Regions from separate parts of the Bacillus sp. EB106-04-04-XG123 genome, predicted to be linked through region 3. Evidence: riboswitches for the same ligand, from Rfam matches in the RefSeq annotation. Region 3 holds a riboswitch; each other region holds the start of a gene.
The links. Region 3 has a riboswitch for S-adenosylmethionine ahead of mtnW (2,3-diketo-5-methylthiopentyl-1-phosphate enolase). Riboswitches for the same ligand answer to the same signal wherever they lie in the genome.
Positions count from the first base shown of each region.

Region 1 (5,167 bases), on a different contig from region 3:
AAAACGACCATTGAACAGCAAAGCTCCCGTCAGTTCGATGGAGAAATCCTTCTTCCTTTTTTCCAAGAAGGCGGACGCTTTACGATCGACAATATTCATTACGTACAGGAAGGACACGAATTAATTCCTGCTGGTGACACAGAATTTGCAAGAGACCGTACATTCGGCTTTCAATCCTCTCATCTTGGAGAATGGATTGAAGAAAAGTCAGACGGATTGTTCACAAAAAAGAACACGACATACATTTCGTTAGATGATCTCCGGGCTTTACGCATTGAGCAAATCAAACATCAGCTCATGGGTGTGAAGGATTTCAAAAAGGTGGTTGTAAACGCTGTAGACTATGACGATGTCAAAGTCTTTGTCACAGCTCTCATTGAAGCCATTCAAGCAGGACAGCAGCTGATGTTCAGAAGTGCGGCGGCGCTCACAAAGGTACTAGGCGGTATAGGGGATCACGCCTTATTAACAAGAGGTGACTTGATACAAGAAGAAAGCCCTCATGGTGGCCTCATTATGGTCGGTTCTCATGTGAAAAAAACAACAGAACAATTAAAAGCGCTTGAGCAAAATAAAGAGATGGCTTTTATTGAATTTAATACACACCTCGTGTTAGAGCCTGATGCCTTTCGCAAAGAAATTGACCGTGTCATTCAGCAAACTGAAGCACTGTTGGCAGCAGGTCAATCTGTGGCTGTTTATACAAGAAGAGAACGGCTTGATCTTGGGGATGATCGCCAAGAGGAAGAATTAAAGCTCTCTGTACAGATTAGTGATGCTGTGACAAGTATTGTCCAGCGCCTCACCATTCGACCTAAGTATCTCATTGCCAAAGGCGGAATTACTTCCAGCGATATTGGGACAAGAGGACTTAGCGTGAGACGTGCGACCGTGGCAGGTCAAATCAAACCAGGGATCCCTGTTTGGCAAACAGGAGAAGAAAGTAAATTCCCTTTCATGTCTTATGTGATTTTCCCGGGAAATGTTGGGTCAAAGGATACGTTAAAAGAAGCTGTAGACATACTTGAAGGATAAGGCATAGGGGGTGTTTGCGCCCCCTTATGCACCACAAAGGAGGAAAGATCATGTCGTTAGTGTTTATTGGACTTGGCGTTTTGTTATTGCTTTTACTCATGGTTGTCTTTAAGTTAAACGCTTTCATTTCTTTGATTATTGTCTCTTTAATTGTTGCTGTGTTAGAAGGGATGACACCGCTAGAAGCGATTGCTTCCGTCGAAAAAGGACTTGGCAGTACGCTCGGACACCTGGCACTCGTTCTCGGTTTTGGAGCGATGCTTGGGAAATTGATGGCTGATTCTGGCGGTGCTCAGCGTATCGCGATGACACTCATTGACCGATTTGGCATCGGAAAAATTCAATGGGCGACAATGCTGACTGGATTTGTGATTGGAATTGCTCTATTTTATGAAACCGGATTCATTATTTTAATTCCATTAGTCTTTACGATCGCTCAGGCTGCAAGACTTCCTGTGCTGTATGTGGGCATGCCGCTTGTCGCTGCTCTCATCACCACACATGGCTTCCTCCCTCCTCACCCAGGGCCGACTGCCATTGCGAATGTCTTTCAAGCAAACATGGGACAAACCTTATTGGTTGGGATTATTTTAGCGATTCCTGCTGTTTTAGTAGGTGGACTTCTGTTTACAAAACTATTTAAAAAAGACCAGTTGCACGCACATATTCCAAAGAACTTATTTAATCCAAAGGAATTCACAGAAGAAGAAATGCCTAGCTTCGGTATTAGCATTTTCACCGCTGTTTTGCCTGTATTGCTTATGACTTTCAGAGCATTTCTAGAAATTTTCTTCCCTTCCTCCCCATTGCTGCCTACCGCTGAGTTTTTAGGCGAACCGGCGATTGCACTATTAATCTCAGTGCTGCTTGCCATCTACACGTTTGGGCTTGGAAGAGGAAAGAGCATGCAGGACGTGATGAAGTCCATCGCGGATTCTATCGGCTCTATTGCCATGATTTTATTAATTATTGCGGGCGGAGGCGCCTTTAAACAGGTGCTCATTGATAGCGGCGTCGATCAATATATTGCAGGGATTATGCAAGGAAGCACACTTTCTCCCCTGCTTCTGACTTGGCTCATTGCTGCTGTCCTTCGTGTCTCTTTAGGATCAGCGACTGTCGCCGGTCTCACGGCGGCTGGCATTTCTGCACCACTGATTGGCCTGACGGGTGTCAGCCCTGAATTAATGGTGATCGCAACAGGTGCCGGCAGTATCACGTTCTCTCATGTGAATGATGCGGGTTTCTGGATTTATAAAGAATACTTTAACCTATCAATGGCTCAAACCTTTAAAACGTGGACATTGATGGTCACCGTGCTTTCACTTGTCGGACTTGCTGGTGTTCTTGTTGCTGATTTGTTCATGTAGGAAATTAAATTGTAAAAACCATTGACTTTTCCCTGAAAAGGTTGAATAATTGTGTTTATTAAGAAAATTGAATCAAAAGGTAACCTTATTAAGAGTGGTGGAGGGACTGGCCCTGTGAAACCCGGCAACCGCTGTTCCTAGGAACAGAATGGTGCTAATTCCTTAAGCAAGCAGATGCTTGTTTGAAGATAAGGCAGAGTTCTCACAGTATATGATGCTCTTCCTTATCCAAGGAAGAGCTTTTTTATTTGATTTTTTAACCTGAAGAAAGAAGGGATTCAGCATGACACAAGTACAAACCATTGGAAAGAAAACAACGAAACCGCCATACCGCGCAGATCAAGTAGGAAGCTTACTACGTTCAGAACGCATCAAGGAAGCACGCAAGCTAAAAGCAGACGGTACGCTGACAGCAGAACAACTCCGACAAATTGAAAACGAAGAAATCACACGTATTGTAGAGAAGCAAAAAGAAATTGGGTTAGAGGTTGTCACAGATGGTGAGTTCAGACGTGCATGGTGGCATTTTGACTTTCTGGAAGGACTCGATGGGGTTGAAGGATTTGAAGCAGATCAGGGCATTCAATTCCATAACACGACGACAAAAGCAAGAGGGATCAAGGTAACAGGCAAGATCGATTTTACAGATCATCCAATGTTGGAGGATTATCGTTTCCTTCACAGCATCGCTGGTGATCATACAGCTAAAATGACGATTCCAAGTCCGAATATGCTCTTTTTCCGTGGAAAGCTTGAAGAAGGAGTGTATGACAGCTTAGAGGAATTCCACCATGATGTGGCACAGGCGTATAAGAAAGCCATCCGTGCTTTTTATGATGCAGGCTGCCGCTACTTGCAGCTGGATGATACGGCATGGGCCGTGTTCTTTTCTGAAAAAGGTCACGAACAAATCAAAGCCTTTGGCCGTGAAGAGGATGAACTTCGTGAGTCGTTTGCGAAGACAATCAATGAAGCTGTTGCTGATCGCCCAGAGGATTTGGTGATTACTATGCACATTTGCCGCGGTAACTTTAAATCAACTTGGGCAGCTGAAGGTGGTTACGAAGCAGCGGCAGAAACAATTTTCGCCGGCTTAGATCTTGATGGTCTCTTTTTAGAATTCGACGACGATCGTTCTGGCGGATTTGAGCCTCTTCGATATGTGAAGAACCCAAACCTTCAAATCGTACTAGGCCTTGTCACTTCAAAATACGGTGAGCTTGAGCCAGTTGAACAGATTAAAAAACGCATTGAGGAAGCGGCTCAATATGTGGACATTAACCAAATTTGTTTGAGTCCACAATGCGGATTCGCCTCAACAGAGGAAGGCAACCTGTTAACAGAAGAACAGCAATGGGAAAAACTGCGTCATGTGATTGAGATTGCTGATCAAGTGTGGACTTCTTAGTCCCTTTGACGAAAAAAAGACAAACCGCCGTATGAGCGGTTTGTCTCTTTTTGTTAAGCGTCTAAATGATCTCCATTCGTCGCAATCACTTGTTTATACCAATCGAAGCTTTTCTTTTTCTTTCTATCTAATGTACCGTTTCCTTCATTATCACGGTCGACATAAATGAAGCCGTAGCGTTTTTTCATTTCAGCCGTTGATGCGCTGACTAGGTCAATTGGGCCCCAGCTTGTATAACCGATCAGGTCGACTCCGTCTGCGATGGCTTCTCTCGCCTCTAGCAAATGGCTTCTGAGGTAATCAATTCGGTAATCGTCTTGAATTGATCCGTCTTCTTCTACTTGATCGACAGCACCCAATCCATTTTCTACGATAAACAATGGCTTTTGGTAGCGGTCATACAGCTGATTCAGTGTTGTACGAAGTCCTTTCGGATCAATTTGCCAGCCCCAATCACTTGCTTCCAGATATGGGTTTTTCACACCTTCAAATAGGTTACCACCAGTAACTTGTTCAAGGACCTTTGGATCTGTACTCGTCACAAAACTCATATAATAACTGAAGCCAATATAGTCAACTGTATGGTTTCTTAAAATGTCTTCGTCCCCGTCTTGGAACTCAATGTTGATGTCATTTTCAAGGAAATAACGTTTCATGTAACCTGGGTAATAGCCTCTTGCCTGTACATCTGAGAAGAACAATGTTTTGCGGTCTTGCTCAATTGCAGCAAACATATCCTCTGGTCTTGAGCTGTACGGATATGTGGTCATCGCTGCAATCATACAGCCAATTTTTGCATCTGGAATGATTTCGTGTCCTGCTTTAACAGCCAGAGCACTTGCCACAAATTGGTGATGCGCTGCTTGATATTGAATGCTTTTCTCATCTTCACCTTCTTCAAATACAAGCCCGCCGCCAGTGAAAGGCGCATGTAACACGACATTAATTTCATTGAAGGTCATCCAATATTTCACTTTATCTTTAAAGCGAGTGAACAATGTTTTAGCGTATGTTTCATAAAGATCCACAAGCTTACGGTTTCTCCATCCGCCGTAGTTTTTCACAAGTGCAAGCGGCATTTCATAGTGAGAGATCGTGACAACTGGCTCAATTCCATGCTTATGCAGTTCATCAAATACTCTTTCATAAAAAGCGAGGCCTGCTTCATTCGGTTCCGCATCGTCGCCATTTGGAAAAATACGCGGCCAAGAAATGGATAGTCTGAAGCACTTGAATCCCATTTCTGCAAATAGTGCAATATCTTCTTTATAGCGATGGTAGAAATCGATGGCATCATGATATAAGTTAAGGTCTTTCATTGATTCATCGAATGGGTGCATAATACCATGCGGTG
Region 1 is NZ_JBYTDZ010000002.1:767,018-772,184, forward strand. It holds gene AC3WTB_RS09335 (four-carbon acid sugar kinase family protein) at 1-1,035, shown strand, start outside; gene AC3WTB_RS09340 (gluconate:H+ symporter) at 1,086-2,405, shown strand; SAM riboswitch class I at 2,488-2,600, shown strand; gene AC3WTB_RS09345 (5-methyltetrahydropteroyltriglutamate--homocysteine S-methyltransferase) at 2,689-3,813, shown strand; gene bglH (aryl-phospho-beta-d-glucosidase) at 3,867-5,167, opposite strand, start outside.
Region 1: it holds a riboswitch for S-adenosylmethionine, as region 3 does, so the genes downstream of both, AC3WTB_RS09345 (5-methyltetrahydropteroyltriglutamate--homocysteine S-methyltransferase) here and mtnW (2,3-diketo-5-methylthiopentyl-1-phosphate enolase) in region 3, are expected to answer to the same signal.

Region 2 (5,167 bases), 120 kb from region 3:
TCTTGGCATTAGTGTCGGTAACCATATCCATATGTTAGAGTATTCATGGTACTCAGTAATTTCGCCAGAAGGAGCAGCATCTATCCTATGGAAGGACGCTAAGTATGCTCCAGAAGCTGCTGAACATATGAAAATTTCAGCAAAAGATTTAAAACATTTAGGAATTATTGATGAAATCATTCCTGAAATGAAAGGTGGAGCACAAAATGATATCAAATCACAGGCACAAATGATTGAATCTGTCATCGAATCATCTCTAAAAAAATTGATACCATTATCCTCAGAAGAGCTTATACAACAGCGATATGAAAAGTATAGACAAATAGAGAATTATAAATGAAAATATTTAAAGTCCGTATTACATTTCGGAGGATTCTTGCAAAATGGTCGCTCTCCTTATAGAGGCAGGTGAGAGCATAAATGCTATTCAGAAAAGAGCCGGACATGCTAGTGCTAAAACAACGTCAGATATTTATGGTCATGTCACAAATAAATTAGAATTTAACACTGCAGAACACTTTAATCATTTTGATCCTAAAAATATTGAGAAACAATCTGGCGGATAAAGTTCGTCCCCAATTCGTCCCCAATCAAAATAAACAGAACAAATATTCGCTGTCAGAAAAACAAAAAACCCTTGCTAAGCAAGGGTTTCAACGATGATTCCGACTGGGCTCGAACCAGCGACCTCTACCCTGTCAAGGTAGCGCTCTCCCAGCTGAGCTACGGAATCGGGTTATGTATCAGTTCTGGGCTTTCTGTTACTGACAGTCTCTATTATATAACCATAATAATAAAGCGTCAATGGTTTTGTTTAAAAAAGGTCAAAAAGCCGGCGGCTGTGCCGGCTTTTTTCTCTCCTTCTTTATGATTGGTTCACAAGAACAGGCTTTAGTTGATCGAGTGCTTGTTTGAAGTCACGTTTGAGGTCTTCTCCGTTTTCGACACCTACACTTAAACGAAGCAGCCCATCTGTAATCCCTCTTTTTTCTCTTTCTTCTTTTGGCATAGCCGCATGTGACATTTTGGCTGGATACGACAGAATGGATTCGACGGCGCCGAGGCTGACGGCGAATACAGGTAATGTGACGGCATCCACTAATTCTTTGACTGCCGCTTGGTTTTCTAGTTCAAATGAGAGAACAGCCCCTGCTCCGCTCGCTTGCTTTCGCTGAATATCTGCACCCGGGTGATCATCTAAGCCTGGATAGTATACTTTTTTGACCGCAGGATGTTCTTTAAGAAATGAAGCTAGCTCGAAGGCCGTTTGACTAGCTTTTTCTAATCTGACTTGAAGGGTTTTTAACCCTCTTAACACGAGCCAGCAATCCTGCACACCAAGGACCGCACCGAAGGAGTTTTGCAGTGAATAGAGTTCGTCTCCCAGCTTCTCATCTTTCACCACAGCTAAGCCTGACAGCACATCACTGTGGCCGCTTAAAAATTTCGTTGCACTATGCAGAACAACATCCACACCAAGGTCCAGCGGACGCTGAAGGGCAGGCGTTAAAAACGTATTATCTAAGAAAGTCAAACAGTCATGCTCTTTCGCAAGCTGTACGACACCTTCAATATCTGTAATACCTAGTGTTGGATTTGACGGTGTTTCCATGTAAATGACCTTTGTATTCGATTGAATACCTCTTTTGACTTCATTCAAATCCGTCATATCCACAAAGGTATGCTCAATTCCAAATCTCGACAGAACTTGAGTGATCATTCGGAAAGTCCCGCCATACACATCTCTTGTGACAAGCACGTGATCTCCCTTAGATAATAGAAGAAAAGCAGTTGAAATGGCTGCCATGCCTGATGCAAAGGCAAGCCCTCTCGTTCCTCCTTCCAGCGCCGCAATCGTATCCTCTAATGCTTGACGTGTCGGAGTCCCCGATCTCGAGTAGTCATATTGGCCAAATTCATCGAAGCTGCTTTGATGAAAGGTGGATGCATGCTGAATCGGTACACTGACTGCACCTGTTGAACGGTCTGTTTTAAACGCATTATGAACGAGTTGTGTTTCGAGTGTCCAATCGTGTGTGGTCATTTGACGTGTACCTCCTCTTTAACTTGTGATAGTGCCTGTTTCAGGTCTGCTTTCAGGTCATCTACATGCTCGATGCCAACAGAGAAACGGAGCAGCTTGTTACATACACCGTTTGCAATGCGAATCTCTTCTGGGATATCCATGTGTGTTTGCGTTGCAGGATACGTAATGAAGCTTTCGACTCCGCCAAGGCTTTCAGCAAAACAAATCGTTTTTAGCTGCTTTAAAAATGGATTGACCCAGTCCTCTTTAGCTACTCGGAATGACAGCATGCCTCCCTTTCCTGGATAAAGGACATCTTGAATTTCTGGCTGCTTTTCTAAAAACTGTGCCAGCTCCTTCGCATTTGCCTCGTGCTGGCGCATTCTAAGAGCCAGTGTTTTCATTCCTCTCATTAAAAGCCATGAGTCAAATGGTGATAGAACCGCTCCAATCGCGTTTTGATGCTGGAACATTTCTTCAGACAGCTGCTCTCCTTTTGTCACCACAAGCCCTGCAAGAACATCATTATGTCCGCCTAAATATTTGGTTGCGCTATGAATGACAATGTCTGCTCCAAGCGTAATTGGCTTTTGCAAGACTGGTGTGTAAAAGGTGTTATCGACAATCACCAAAGCGCCATGCTCTTTTGCAATCTTCGCTATTTTTTGAATATCTGCTTCCTGCATCAATGGGTTTGTCGGTGTTTCAATAAAGACCGCTTTTGTGTTTGGCGTAATTTTAGAGCGTAAACAGTCTTCATCTGCAAAATCATCATAAAGAAAACGTAAGCCGTACTTTTTCCATTCGTTTTCAAACAAACGGTATGTACCGCCATATAGGTCTGATGAGACGATGAGTTCATCTCCGCTTTCAAATAGAGCCATGATCGTTTGAATCGCAGCCATTCCCGAACTGAAGGCAAAACCGGCCGTCCCTTCTTCGAGTGAAGCAATTGCATCCTCTACGAGCTGTCTTGTTGGGTTTTTCGTTCGAATATAATCAAATCCTGTAGATTCCCCTATACCTCTATGTCTGTATGCTGTCGAAAGGTAAACGGGAGGACTGACAGTGCCAGTCACCTCTTCGCTACGGTTTCCAATCTGCGCTAATTTCGTTTCCACATGTTCTGTCATTTGACACCATCCTAAGTAAAAATCTGATTTCAAAACAGAAAACCCCTTCTTCATAAGAAGAAGGGGTTTAATCGCTTCCTCTTATCTTCCAAGCAAAAAAGCTGCTTGCTGGATTTAGCACCTTGGTACATCACATGAAGTGATGCATACCGGTTGCTGAGGTTTCAAAGGGCCAGTCCCTCCACCTCTCACGATAAGAATGTGTTGTCTGTCTGTTCTAATTCTTAATACTGTAACCCATTAAATCTCATTTTTCAAGGGGAAATGTCATGATTAATTAAAATTTTCTGTATTTTATAACAGAATCGATGTTATACGGTTTGATTGCATGTTAGCATATAGGAACAACGCTGTTTTTCGTGTTACAATGAATGGAAACGTTTCACTTTATGATGAATTTGGTTAGCTGGAGGAATGGATTATGGTGAAGAAAACAGGAATCATTCAAGAAGAAACCTTACAGTCAAAAGAACTTGGGGCGGACATGACCATTTTGATCTATTTGCCAGTCAATTACTCCCCCCTTTATACATATCATGTCATCATTGCCCAGGATGGTCATGATTATTTCCGCCTAGGCAAAATAGGCAGACAGGCAGAAGAATTGATGCAGAACAAAGAAATGGAACGCTCGATTATCATTGGTGTCCCTTATGAAAATGTTACGGAAAGACGGAACACGTATCATCCAGACGGCACACAGTTTGAAGCGTATAAACGCTTTTTAGCTAATGAACTGGTTCCTTATATTGATGAACACTATCCAACCTATCAAATTGGATCAGGACGTACGTTTATTGGTGATTCACTGGGTGCGACGATTTCCCTCATGACAGCCATTGATTATCCTTCTTTATTTGGCGGGCTGATTTTGCAGTCCCCTTATGTTGACGAGTCGGTTCTAGAAGCCGTCAAACAGTCGACAGCCCTTTCTCATTATGCGATTATCCATCAAATTGGGCTGGAGGAAACCGCTGTGAAAACAACAGATGGCCAGGTGCTTGATTTTGTTCAGCCGAATGATGATTTAAAGGCCCTTCTTGAACAATCTGGAGCGGATTATTTATTTGAGACATTCGAAGGGGATCATAAATGGACGTATTGGCAGCCGCTCATTGCGCCTTCGTTAAAAAGAATGCTCCCATATTCGTTAATCAACTGAATTTTGTTATAATAAATAATAATAAATACTTTCTTATTCAGGAGGGAACATGATGAAATACGGAGTTGTTATATTTCCATCAAAAAAATTGCAAGATATTGCGAACTCTTACCGGAAGCGTTATGATCCGAACTATGCACTCATACCGCCTCATTTAACATTAAGAACACCTTTTGAATTAACGGATCTAGAAGCGGCTGAGGTCGTCTCAACGTTAAGAGATTATGCAAAAAATGCTTCTCCTATTACGTTACGTATTAAAAAATTCAGTTCATTCGCTCCTGTAAACAACGTCATTTATATGAAAGTAGAACCGAACGAGGACATCATGGCGCTCAATGAAAGATTGTACGCAGAGCCACTGGCTGGTACACCTGAATATGCCTTTGTTCCGCATGTCACAGTGGCTCAAAAACTATCAGATGATGAGCATTCAGACGTACTTGGTACATTAAAGCTGAGAAAGATTGACCATGAAGAAACAGTGGATCGCTTCCACCTTTTATATCAATTAGAAAACGGATCTTGGACCGTCTATGAAACATTTATTTTAGGAGAAGAGGGTTAAAGACATTTGAAAACAGTCATCGCAACAGAACAAACACAACGAGAAGATGCATATTACGTTCGAAAAGAAGTATTCGTCAAAGAACAAGAAGTTCCAGTAGAGATCGAAATAGATGAACTAGAGGACAAAGCCACCCATTTTGTCATTTACAATGATGACAAAAAGCCTCAGGCGGCCGCTAGACTGCGGATCATTGAGGGATCAAAGGCAAAGCTAGAAAGAATTTGTGTGTTAAAAGAGGCGCGCTCCTTCGGCCTTGGCCTCAAGCTATTAGAGGC
Region 2 is NZ_JBYTDZ010000001.1:687,924-693,090, forward strand. It holds gene AC3WTB_RS03535 (acetyl-CoA carboxylase carboxyltransferase subunit alpha) at 1-340, shown strand, start outside; gene AC3WTB_RS03540 (hypothetical protein) at 384-566, shown strand; tRNA gene AC3WTB_RS03545 (tRNA-Val) at 661-733, opposite strand; gene metC (cystathionine beta-lyase) at 866-2,044, opposite strand; gene AC3WTB_RS03555 (methionine biosynthesis PLP-dependent protein) at 2,041-3,159, opposite strand; SAM riboswitch class I at 3,238-3,359, opposite strand; gene AC3WTB_RS03560 (alpha/beta hydrolase) at 3,581-4,321, shown strand; gene AC3WTB_RS03565 (YjcG family protein) at 4,374-4,889, shown strand; gene AC3WTB_RS03570 (GNAT family N-acetyltransferase) at 4,896-5,167, shown strand, end outside.
Region 2: it holds a riboswitch for S-adenosylmethionine, as region 3 does, so the genes downstream of both, AC3WTB_RS03555 (methionine biosynthesis PLP-dependent protein) here and mtnW (2,3-diketo-5-methylthiopentyl-1-phosphate enolase) in region 3, are expected to answer to the same signal.

Region 3 (5,167 bases):
TTCATAAAACAATCCATTACAGTGATTGTATTGTTACGTAACTTGAATAGAAGGTGAAGAAATGGAATTCCAGCAATCAGATGTGTTGAAACAATTACCGAAACAATTTTTTGCGTCCCTTGTCCAAAAGGTGCAGAAAAAAGTGCAGGAAGGGGCAGATATCATTAATTTGGGGCAGGGAAATCCTGATCAGCCAACTCCTCCCCACATTGTAAAAGCCATGCAGGAAGCGGTAGCAAAACCTGAAAATCATCAATACTCCTCATTCCGTGGAACAGCGAAATTAAAAAAGGCCGCTGCCGCTTTTTATGAAAGAGAATATGGCGTTACGCTTGATCCAAAGACGGAAATTGCGATTTTATTTGGCGGGAAAGCAGGGCTTGTTGAGCTGCCTCAATGTCTGCTGAATCCGGGTGATACGCTTCTCGTCCCTGACCCAGGTTATCCTGATTATTGGTCAGGTGCTGTACTTGCTGGAGCTCATATGGTGACCATGCCACTTCTTGAAAAAAATGATTTTTTACCTGACTACGATTTGCTGCCTGAGGATGATAAGAAAAAGGCAAAATTAATGTATTTAAATTACCCCAACAATCCGACGGGGGCTACGGCAAGCCGTTCATTTTTTAAAGAAACCGTTACATTTGCGAAAGATCACAAGCTTTGTGTTGTCCATGATTTTGCATATGGCGGCATTGGATTTGATGGGGAAAAGCCGATCAGCTTTCTGCAAGTAGATGGAGCGAAAGAGACGGGAATAGAAATTTACACATTGTCTAAAACGTACAATATGGCAGGGTGGAGAGTAGGATTTGCAGCAGGGAATCCGTCTGTTATTGAAGCGATTGAGCTTTATCAGGATCATTTGTTTGTCTCGTTGTTTAAAGCCACGCAGGATGCAGCAGCGGAAGCCCTATTAAGCGATCAAACATGCGTACGGGTGCAAAATGACCGATATGAGAAAAGGCGGAATGTGTGGATAGCTGCCTGCAAAGAAATTGGCTGGGAAGTCAGTGCACCAAAGGGATCATTTTTTGCTTGGTTAAAGGTGCCAGAAGGATATACATCTGAAGCCTTTTCTGATTTATTATTAGAAAAAGCACATGTTGTTGTAGCGCCAGGTAACGGCTTTGGTGCTCACGGTGAAGGGTACGTGAGAGTAGGGCTTCTTACAAGCGAGGAGCGGTTACAAGAAGCTGCTCAGCGCATCGCTGCCTTGAAGCTGTTTGAAAAAAAGCCATTGACAACATAAAAAAATGGTGCGATAATTCAGGCAATATTTAAGAAAATTGAATATTCTTATCAAGAGTAGGCAGAGGGACTAGCCCAATGAAGCCCGGCAACCGACTTCCATGAAGCACGGTGCTAATTCTTGCAGCAAGCGCTGAGAGATAAGATTCGGAAGAATGACACGAAACAACCTCTTTAAGGCGCTCAAGAAGCACTTGAAGAGGTTTTTTTATTGAACATATGCATGATGCAATCGAAAGGGGATTCCTAGTGAGTGAATTACTGGCAACATACGTATTAACACATCGAGAGGATGAACAAATAAATCGAAAAGCGGAGCAGATCGCGCTTGGTTTAACAGTTGGATCATGGACGGATTTGCCGCAGCTCAAAAAGGAGCAGCTTCAAAAGCATAAAGGCCGAGTTGAAAAAGTATTAGAAAAGGCTGCTCCAGCCGAAAATGGTCTTTATCAATCAGAGGTGACCATTGCTTATCCTGAGGCAAACTTTTCAGCAGATTTACCAGCTGTTTTCACGACAATTTTTGGAAAGCTTTCACTAGACGGAAAAGTGAAGCTAGTCGATATCCAATTTTCTGAAGAATTTAAAAAAAGCCTGCCAGGACCGGTATTTGGAATTGATGGCATACGAAATAAGGTAAATGTATTTGATCGTCCATTATTGATGAGTATTTTTAAAGGTGTTATCGGCCGTGATATGCAGGATTTAAAAGAGCAGCTCCGTTTACAGGCATTAGGCGGGGTTGACCTCATCAAAGACGATGAAATTTTATTTGAAAGTCCATTAGCTCCTTTTGAAGAGCGAATCAAAGAAGGAAAAGAGATTTTAAAAGAAACCTATGAAGAGACAGGACACCGCACGCTGTATGCTGTCAATTTAACGGGCAGAACCTTTGACCTGAGGGATCGAGCGAGAAAGGCCGCTGAACTTGGAGCAGATGCGCTCTTATTCAATGTCTTTGCTTACGGTCTTGATGTCATGCAAAGCTTAGCTGAGGATCCAGATATTCCACTGCCTATTATGGCGCATCCCGCAGTGAGTGGTGCATTGACATCCTCTCCTGAATATGGATTCTCGCATTCTCTTCTTTTAGGCAAATTAAACCGATATGCTGGCGCTGATTTGAGCCTCTTTCCCTCACCTTATGGATCGGTTGCACTTCCGAAAAAGGATGCCCTTGGAATCTATGAAGCTTGCGTGAAAGAGGATACGGTTCAAAAAACATTCCCTGTCCCGTCAGCAGGCATTCATCCAGGAATGGTTCCAGTATTGATCAAAGATTTTGGAATTGATCATGTGATTAACGCAGGCGGAGGCATTCACGGACATCCGCGGGGAGCCATCGGCGGAGGGAAGGCATTTCGTTCGATCATTGATGCCGTGATACATGAAGAGTCTATCCAAGATAAGGCGGCTTCCTGCCAAGACTTAAAAGCGGCACTTGATCTTTGGGGAAGGGTAGCAGAATAATGAAAAAACCAATTGTGTGTTGTGATTTTGATGGAACAATTACAAAAAATGATAATATCATCCGCATCATGAAACAGTTTGCACCGAGTGAATGGACGAAACTGAAGGATGGTGTCCTGTCAAAGGAAATTACCATTCAAGAAGGCGTTGGGCAGATGTTTCAATTACTGACAAGTGATCAGAAGGAAGCCATTCAATCATTTATTTTAGAGGATACAGAGATTCGAGAAGGATTTAAGCAATTTGTGGATGAGGTAAAAAAAGCAGACATTCCTTTCTATGTACTTAGTGGGGGGATGGACTTTTTTGTCTACCCCATCCTCGAAGGCATTGTCGATCGAGACGATATTTATTGCAATCATGCATCATTTGGGGAAGAGCATATTCAGATTGAATGGCCGCATGCCTGCGATACGCAATGTCAAAATGGATGCGGATGCTGCAAGCCCTCAATCATTCGAAACCTGACTCATGAGGATGATTTCATCATCATGATCGGAGATTCAGTGACTGATGTGGAGGCAGCGAAACATGCAGATCTTACGTTCGCGCGCGACTACTTGCTCAATGAATGTCAAGAGCTTGGGCTCGTACATAAGGAGTTTGACACATTTATTGATCTACACGCGCAATTTGTTCAAATAAAGGAAGTGAAGGAATGGCAGACGCAAAGAGCAAACGCTGGCAGGAGCTAGCAGACGTTAAACGTGAACTGGCCCAAAGAGACTGGTTTTTCGGAACAAGCGGTAATTTATCGATCAAGGTGTCGGATGATCCAATCACGTTTTTGGTGACGGCAAGCGGCAAAGATAAACGAAAAGAAACAAACGAAGATTTTGTGCTAGTAAATGCGGCAGGCCAGCCCCATGATCCGAACGAGACGCTTAGACCATCAGCTGAAACACTGCTTCACACGTACGTGTATGAACGGACGAAAGCAGGCTGCTGCCTCCATGTCCACACCATTGATAATAATGTGATGTCAGAGCTGTATGGGGATAAGGGAGAGATTCGTTTTAAAGGCAACGAAATCATCAAAGCGCTTGGTTATTGGGAAGAGGATGCAGAAGTGTCGATTCCGATTATTGAAAATCCAGCTCATATTCCGCATCTTGCAGAGCAATTTGCCAAACATCTGACACTAGAGGCGTCATCTGGTGCTGTACTCATTCGCAATCACGGCATCACGGTCTGGGGAAAAACAGCCTTTGAAGCAAAACGAGTATTAGAAGCATATGAGTTTTTATTTAGCTATCACTTAAAATTAGCGCTGTATCAACAGCAGCTTGTAAGATAAAAAGGAGGAAAAGCAAATGGCGACGATTTTGATTCACAATGAAGAGAACACATTACTTGAGAACGAGCAAGAGGTTGCATCATATTTAGAAAACCAAGGGGTTATTTATGAGCATTGGGATATTGAAAAGCTGCCAAACCGTTTATCAGAAAAGTATGATTTAACCGATGAGGAAAAGGAAGAGATTTTGACTGTTTTCCAAAAGGAAATTCAAAGTATTTCTGAAAAAAGAGGGTACAAAGCGCAGGATGTGATTTCATTATCTGATGCCACGCCAAATCTTGATGAACTGCTCCAAAACTTTAAACGTGAGCATCACCATACAGATGATGAAGTACGCTTTATTGTGAGCGGGCACGGAATCTTTGCTATTCAAGGCAAGGATGGCGTCTTTTTTGATGTGAGATTGAACCCAGGTGATTTAATTTCTGTTCCGCCAAACATCCGTCATTACTTTACACTTCAAGAGGATCGCAAAGTGGTTGCAGTTCGCATATTTGTCACAACTGAGGGCTGGGTGCCAATTTACGAGGAAGAAACGGTTTAATGATAGAGCTGATCATTCCGCATGAGGCGGAAGATCAGCTTTTTTTTAGGAAATTAGACATAAAATGTGAAAGAAAATAGTTGATTTTGATCTTCTGTATAGGATAAAATTCTGTTTAATCAATGTGACAGTCCTGTCCAAATTTGAAGTTTACCCCCAAATTTGATTGGGTAAAAGGTCTTTAGGCTGTAAAAAATTAAATAAAATAAGCATATTTAATTTAATTTACAAATAAAGTATAATTTTGGTGTCGGATCATTTTGAGCATAGACAGTCGAAATCATTGCGGGAGCTGAGATCATGAATATTTATGTAAGGAAAGAACAATTGCTGATGTCCATTGATGAGAAGAGAAAACAGATGGTAGAAGCTGCTCAAGTGGAAGGGTACACTGGTGAGATGACAATTAAATATAGTCAAGAACTGGACAACCTGATGAATGAGTATCAGCATCTTCTTTTTCATGAGAAACAATCTGCCCCCTCCTTTCATGATCTTGTGTCTCAAATGAGTCTTTTATCTGTGAACCGTCCCTCTTATTGACATGAAAAACCGGTCTTGCATAAGCAAAACCGGCTGACATCTTCAGCTATGCTGAGTGA
Region 3 is NZ_JBYTDZ010000001.1:565,100-570,266, reverse strand. It holds gene AC3WTB_RS02895 (pyridoxal phosphate-dependent aminotransferase) at 62-1,252, shown strand; SAM riboswitch class I at 1,297-1,398, shown strand; gene mtnW (2,3-diketo-5-methylthiopentyl-1-phosphate enolase) at 1,501-2,721, shown strand; gene AC3WTB_RS02885 (2-hydroxy-3-keto-5-methylthiopentenyl-1-phosphate phosphatase) at 2,721-3,416, shown strand; gene AC3WTB_RS02880 (methylthioribulose 1-phosphate dehydratase) at 3,380-4,018, shown strand; gene AC3WTB_RS02875 (1,2-dihydroxy-3-keto-5-methylthiopentene dioxygenase) at 4,035-4,565, shown strand; gene AC3WTB_RS02870 (aspartyl-phosphate phosphatase Spo0E family protein) at 4,866-5,108, shown strand; gene kinD (sporulation kinase KinD) at 5,155-5,167, opposite strand, start outside.

Region 4 (5,167 bases), 200 kb from region 3:
TTTTACGAACAAGCGCGTGAAATATCGCTTCCTTTGGTCCAGCATAACGCATTGCAGCAGGAAAAACACCTAAAAAGACGCGGTCTTTTGGATAATAACCATTCAATAACACTTGATAGCTTTTCATTCTCACATCTGCCGGGATATCGTCAGATTTTGTTTCACCGACAAGAGGATTTAAGAATAAACCATCGACCGTTTCTAATGCTGTTTTTTGAATATATTCATGCGCACGATGAACCGGGTTTCTCGTTTGGAAACCAACAATGGTTTTCCAGCCATTTTCTTTAAAATGACGTCTTGTTTCTTCTGGCTCATACGTAAATTGAGGGAATGGTTTTTCACTGCGTTTCGTCAGTGTAATTTTCCCGCCAATGTAAGTATCACCGCGTTCAAATAATTTTTTCACGCCTGGATGATTGCGGTCATCAGTTTTATAGATATTTACCGCTTCTTTTTCCTTATCTGGTGTGTATTGATCCTCTACTTCAATGACCCCATATACAGTTCCATTATAAGATAAGCGCACGATATCGCCTTGATGGATTTCCGCCGCCTTTTCTTTTGTCACTGGCAGTGTAATAGGAAGAGACCAAACGACACCACTTGCTAGCCGCATACTGCTCACAACTGCTTCATAATCAGCTTTTGTTAAAAACCCTTCAATTGGACTATATCCGCCAATTGCAATGAGTTCAAGGTCTGCAAAGGAGATCGCATCTAGTTCAATTTCCTTTGCAACTGTGCTGAGATCATATTCTTCATTTACTCGATTAATTAATACGCCACCATGTGGTGTTAAACTCATTTGTTCATCTTCCTCTCAATGTTCATATTTATTAGATGTTAATAGTCGGATTTGTGATTAAATCCCGCCGCCCTGTTCATGAATAGAGCTGCTCTCATTTTTGACTGCCTTCATCAGACTCAGCGCACCAAGTGAGGCAAGCAGTACACTCATCATGATAAAGATAGAGTAATAGTCTCCTTTTAAGAAAAGGCTCACCAGCAAATACGATAGGCTGAGTGATAAGAAGGGTGACACCACCCACACTTTCAGCATTTTTTTCACAACATGTTTGTGAAAAATGTTTGGCCCGCCTTTTGCCATTCCAAGCCCGATAATAGACGAGGAGGTGATTTGTGTAAGCGGAACAGGCAGCCCAAAAATAGAGCTGACGATGACAAGCCCGGCACCGGTACTCGAAAGTAAAATCCCTTCGCCCGTTTGATAGCGGGTGATTTTCTTTCCGTTTGTTTCTAGTACCCTTCTCCCAAGCAAAAGCGCACCAAGTGCAACAAAGATCCCGCCGTAAAGAGTTCCTTGCCCGACTGACAAAACGCCTGACGCGACAAGCGGACCGACCGCATTTGCGACATTGTTCATACCAGCTGAAAACGCCTCTAGAAATCCGCTGAGGATTAACACGACAGATAAAATAGCTGTGCCTTTTTTAGACAGCTTCCGTTTAGGGAACATTCTGATGATTTTGACGACAGCAAAGGTAAAAAGAAAGGCGAAAATCGGGATGATCACCCAAAATGCCACAATCACTAAAATGGATTTCACAAACAATACTTTATACGCGACGGCCACACCAACCACAGCCCCTACTGTGACCTCACTTGTTGATAAAGGGATCGCCATCAGATTCGCTATGAAAAGTGATAGTGCAGCAGAACCAATGATAATACAAACGATTTCAAGTGTAATGACTGATTCTGGCATAATACCAGAGCTGATCGTTTTGACGACCTCACCGCCGCCAATCACTGAACCTGCTAAAATCCCAACTGCACAAACGCTGAGCGCATAAATGGGCTTTTGAATCGCGCCTGACCCGTACGCAATGCCCATAGAAGCAGCTGCTCCGCTTGCGCCTATGTTTAAAGCAAAGAATAGACTAAATAAAATTGCGGCGATTTCCATACATTATGCTCCCTTACTCATGTAATCCGCACTCTGTCTTTGCTGTGCCTGACCATCTGCCAGAACGCAGATCATCTGCAGTAAATGCTGGTTGTGTACACGGTGCACAGCCGATACTTGGATATCCCTGGTCATGCAGCGGATTATAAGTAAGTTCTTCTCTAGATGCATATCTCCATATGTCCTTCCACGTCCAATGGATAAGCGGACATACTTTCACTGATTTGAATTTTTCATCCTTATTTAAGAAATTCGTCCCTGCTCGTTTTGGTGACTGCTCTCTTCTTAAACCGGAAAGCCAAGCTGGATAACCAGATAGGGCTTCTTGCAAAGGAATGACCTTACGCATATGGCAGCAGCTTTGAGGATTTGTTTTCCATAATTGATCACCGTGCTGCTCATTTTGCTGTTCAACCGTCAGCTCAGGCGTTTTCAGTTCAATGTCTAAACCCGGGTATCTTTCCTTTACTGCATCAATTGTGTCGTATGTTTCTTTAAAATGCAGACCTGTATCTAAAAAGACAATTTTCGCATCTTTTTTTACTTTTGCAATCAGATCAATCAGAACGATGCCCTCAATCCCAAAGCTGCACGCATATACGAGCTGGTCACCATAATGACCGTACGCCCATTTCAGTACAGACAGGGCTCCTTTATACAAATCATCTTCTTGAAATGTAATGGACGGCTCTTGCCAATTTTCATAAGTTAACATGATTTCTCCCCTTCCGGAGTACAGCTCATATTGCTTTTATCCGCACTACTTCAATCTAATTTTTTCGTTCTTTTCCACTTGAATCACTTGACCGTCCTGAACAATTAACGTAATTGAACCGAATTTCATATCCCCAATCAGTTCTTGCATATGCTTTACTAAGTCCTCATCCTGATTTTGTTTCACTTCCATCTCCTCTTCCTCCTCACCGTTAAAATAAAAAAACTTTCTTTCAGTCCGAAAGAAAGATGAGGAAGCTCACGATTTCCTTATCTTTCAAAATAGAATCATTTTGCAGGAAGTAGCACCTTGCGAATCGCAGGTTGCCGGGTTTCATCGGGCCAGTCCCTCCACCTCTCTGGATAAGAGTTTCAATTTGTCTTAAATATTAACACAATTCAAACAAAAGTCAACCCGACTTTATTGATAGGATTAGTTTTTATTAAAATTTGAGTCTTTTTTACTATTTTTACCTAAATAAAAAACTGTGCGGGCAGGCACAGTTTTTGTTAACGATGGGCTTTGACTTTTCAGACCGTTTCTTCCATCCAAGATTCTGAGGAAGGATCTTGTCTCCAGCGTTTTAGTTTGTTCATCGCAGCAGGCTCAATCGCTTTCAGTTCAAGTGCCACGTCTGTCAATGTGTCATAGTCTGTTAGGGTGACATATGGAATATTTTTTTCTTGAAAGGCTGCCGCTGCTTTTGGCAGTCCGTATGTGAAGATCGCGGCAACTCCTAGTACCTCGCAGCCCTCATCTTGAAGAGCAGCGACCACTTCAAGCACACTGCCTCCTGTGGAAATAAGGTCTTCTACGACGACAACCTTTTGGCCTTTTGATACGGCCCCTTCAATTTGATTTCCTTTTCCATGTGCTTTCGGCTTACTTCTGACATAACACATCGGGATGTTCAAGCGGTCTGCTGCTAATGCCGCATGAGGAATGCCTGCTGTTGCAGTACCCGCGACAACCTCTGCTCCCTTGAAATGAGTGAGAATCAAATCTTTTAGACCTTCAGCAATGTCGTGTCTCACTTCTGGAAATGACAATGTCAGGCGGTTATCACAATAGATCGGTGATTTTATACCGCTCGCCCATGTAAACGGTTCGTCTGGTTTTAATGAGACCGCTTTGATTTGTAATAGATGTTTCGCGATTTTTGATTTCATCTGGCAGTCACTCCCACTCTTTCAAAATTTGATGATAGGCTTCTATTGGTTTATCAGCTTTTGTGATTGATCTTCCAACAACGATTTGTGAAACACCTTGCTCTTTTGCATAGGCCGGTGTCGCCACGCGCTGTTGGTCATCAGTTTGATCATTCGGTAAGCGAATTCCTGGCGTTACAGTGAGAAAGGATGGTGAAATATGTTCATGAAGTGCTTTAGATTCATGAACAGAACAAACAACCCCGTCCAGCCCACTTTCATATGCTAATTGTCCGTACCGGATCACAGTCTCTTGCAGCGGACGGTCAATGAGTAATTCATTTCTCATCATGTCTTCTGACGTACTAGTCAGCTGGGTCACTGCAATAATGCCCGGGCGGTTTTGTCCAGCAGGAGTCCCGCTTTCAAGTCCCTCTAACGCAGCCTGCATCATTCGTTTCCCGCCAGCAGCATGCACATTGACCAAATCAACACCAAGTGCAGCAAGCCGGTTCATCGCTTTTTGCACGGTTGTTGGAATATCATGAAGCTTCAGATCAAGGAAAATACGGCAATTTTTTTCTTTTAGTGCGTCAATGATGGCAGGACCTTCTTGGTAAAACAGCTCCATGCCTACCTTCACAAATAATGGTGTCCCTTCAAAAGGGTCTAAAAAGGCAAGCGCGTCCTTCCCTGATGGAAAATCAAGCGCGATGATGGGCAAGTGCTTCATGTTTCCAGCTCCTTCCGATACATTCCTCTACAGATGAATAACCATATGCTGCTAACACATTTGGCAGCTCTTCAATGATTTCCGGGCAAATAAATGGATTCACAAAATTGGCTGTGCCGACAGCTACTGCACTTGCACCTGCTAGTAAAAATTCAAGTACATCTTCAGCACTTTGCACTCCGCCCATCCCGATAATCGGAATAGAAACCGCTTGACTCACCTCGTGTACCATGCGCACAGCGACCGGTTTGACAGCTGGTCCTGATAATCCGCCTGTTTTATTGGCAAGGATGGGTTTCCCCGTTTTTAAATCTAAACGCATACCGATTAATGTGTTAATCATGGTGAGTCCATCCGCTCCAGCAGCTTCAATCGCTTGAGCAATCTCCACAATATTGGCTACGTTAGGTGACAGCTTGACATAGACAGGTACAGAAGAGACTTCCTTGACCGCTTTTGTCAATGACGCCGCCATATTTGGATCTGTACCGAAGGCAATCCCGCCTGTTTTCACATTTGGGCAAGAAATATTCAGTTCAAGGGCATGAACATTTTTTGCTTGGCTGATTTGCTTGGCTACTTCCACATAATCATCAACCTGTGAGCCAGCAACATTCGCAATAATAGGTGTATCAAATTGT
Region 4 is NZ_JBYTDZ010000001.1:364,611-369,777, forward strand. It holds gene sat (sulfate adenylyltransferase) at 1-808, opposite strand, end outside; gene cysP (sulfate permease) at 866-1,930, opposite strand; gene AC3WTB_RS01840 (phosphoadenylyl-sulfate reductase) at 1,944-2,645, opposite strand; gene AC3WTB_RS01845 (DUF2292 domain-containing protein) at 2,691-2,795, opposite strand; SAM riboswitch class I at 2,912-3,014, opposite strand; gene pyrE (orotate phosphoribosyltransferase) at 3,176-3,814, opposite strand; gene pyrF (orotidine-5'-phosphate decarboxylase) at 3,822-4,526, opposite strand; gene AC3WTB_RS01860 (dihydroorotate dehydrogenase) at 4,498-5,167, opposite strand, start outside.
Region 4: it holds a riboswitch for S-adenosylmethionine, as region 3 does, so the genes downstream of both, AC3WTB_RS01845 (DUF2292 domain-containing protein) here and mtnW (2,3-diketo-5-methylthiopentyl-1-phosphate enolase) in region 3, are expected to answer to the same signal.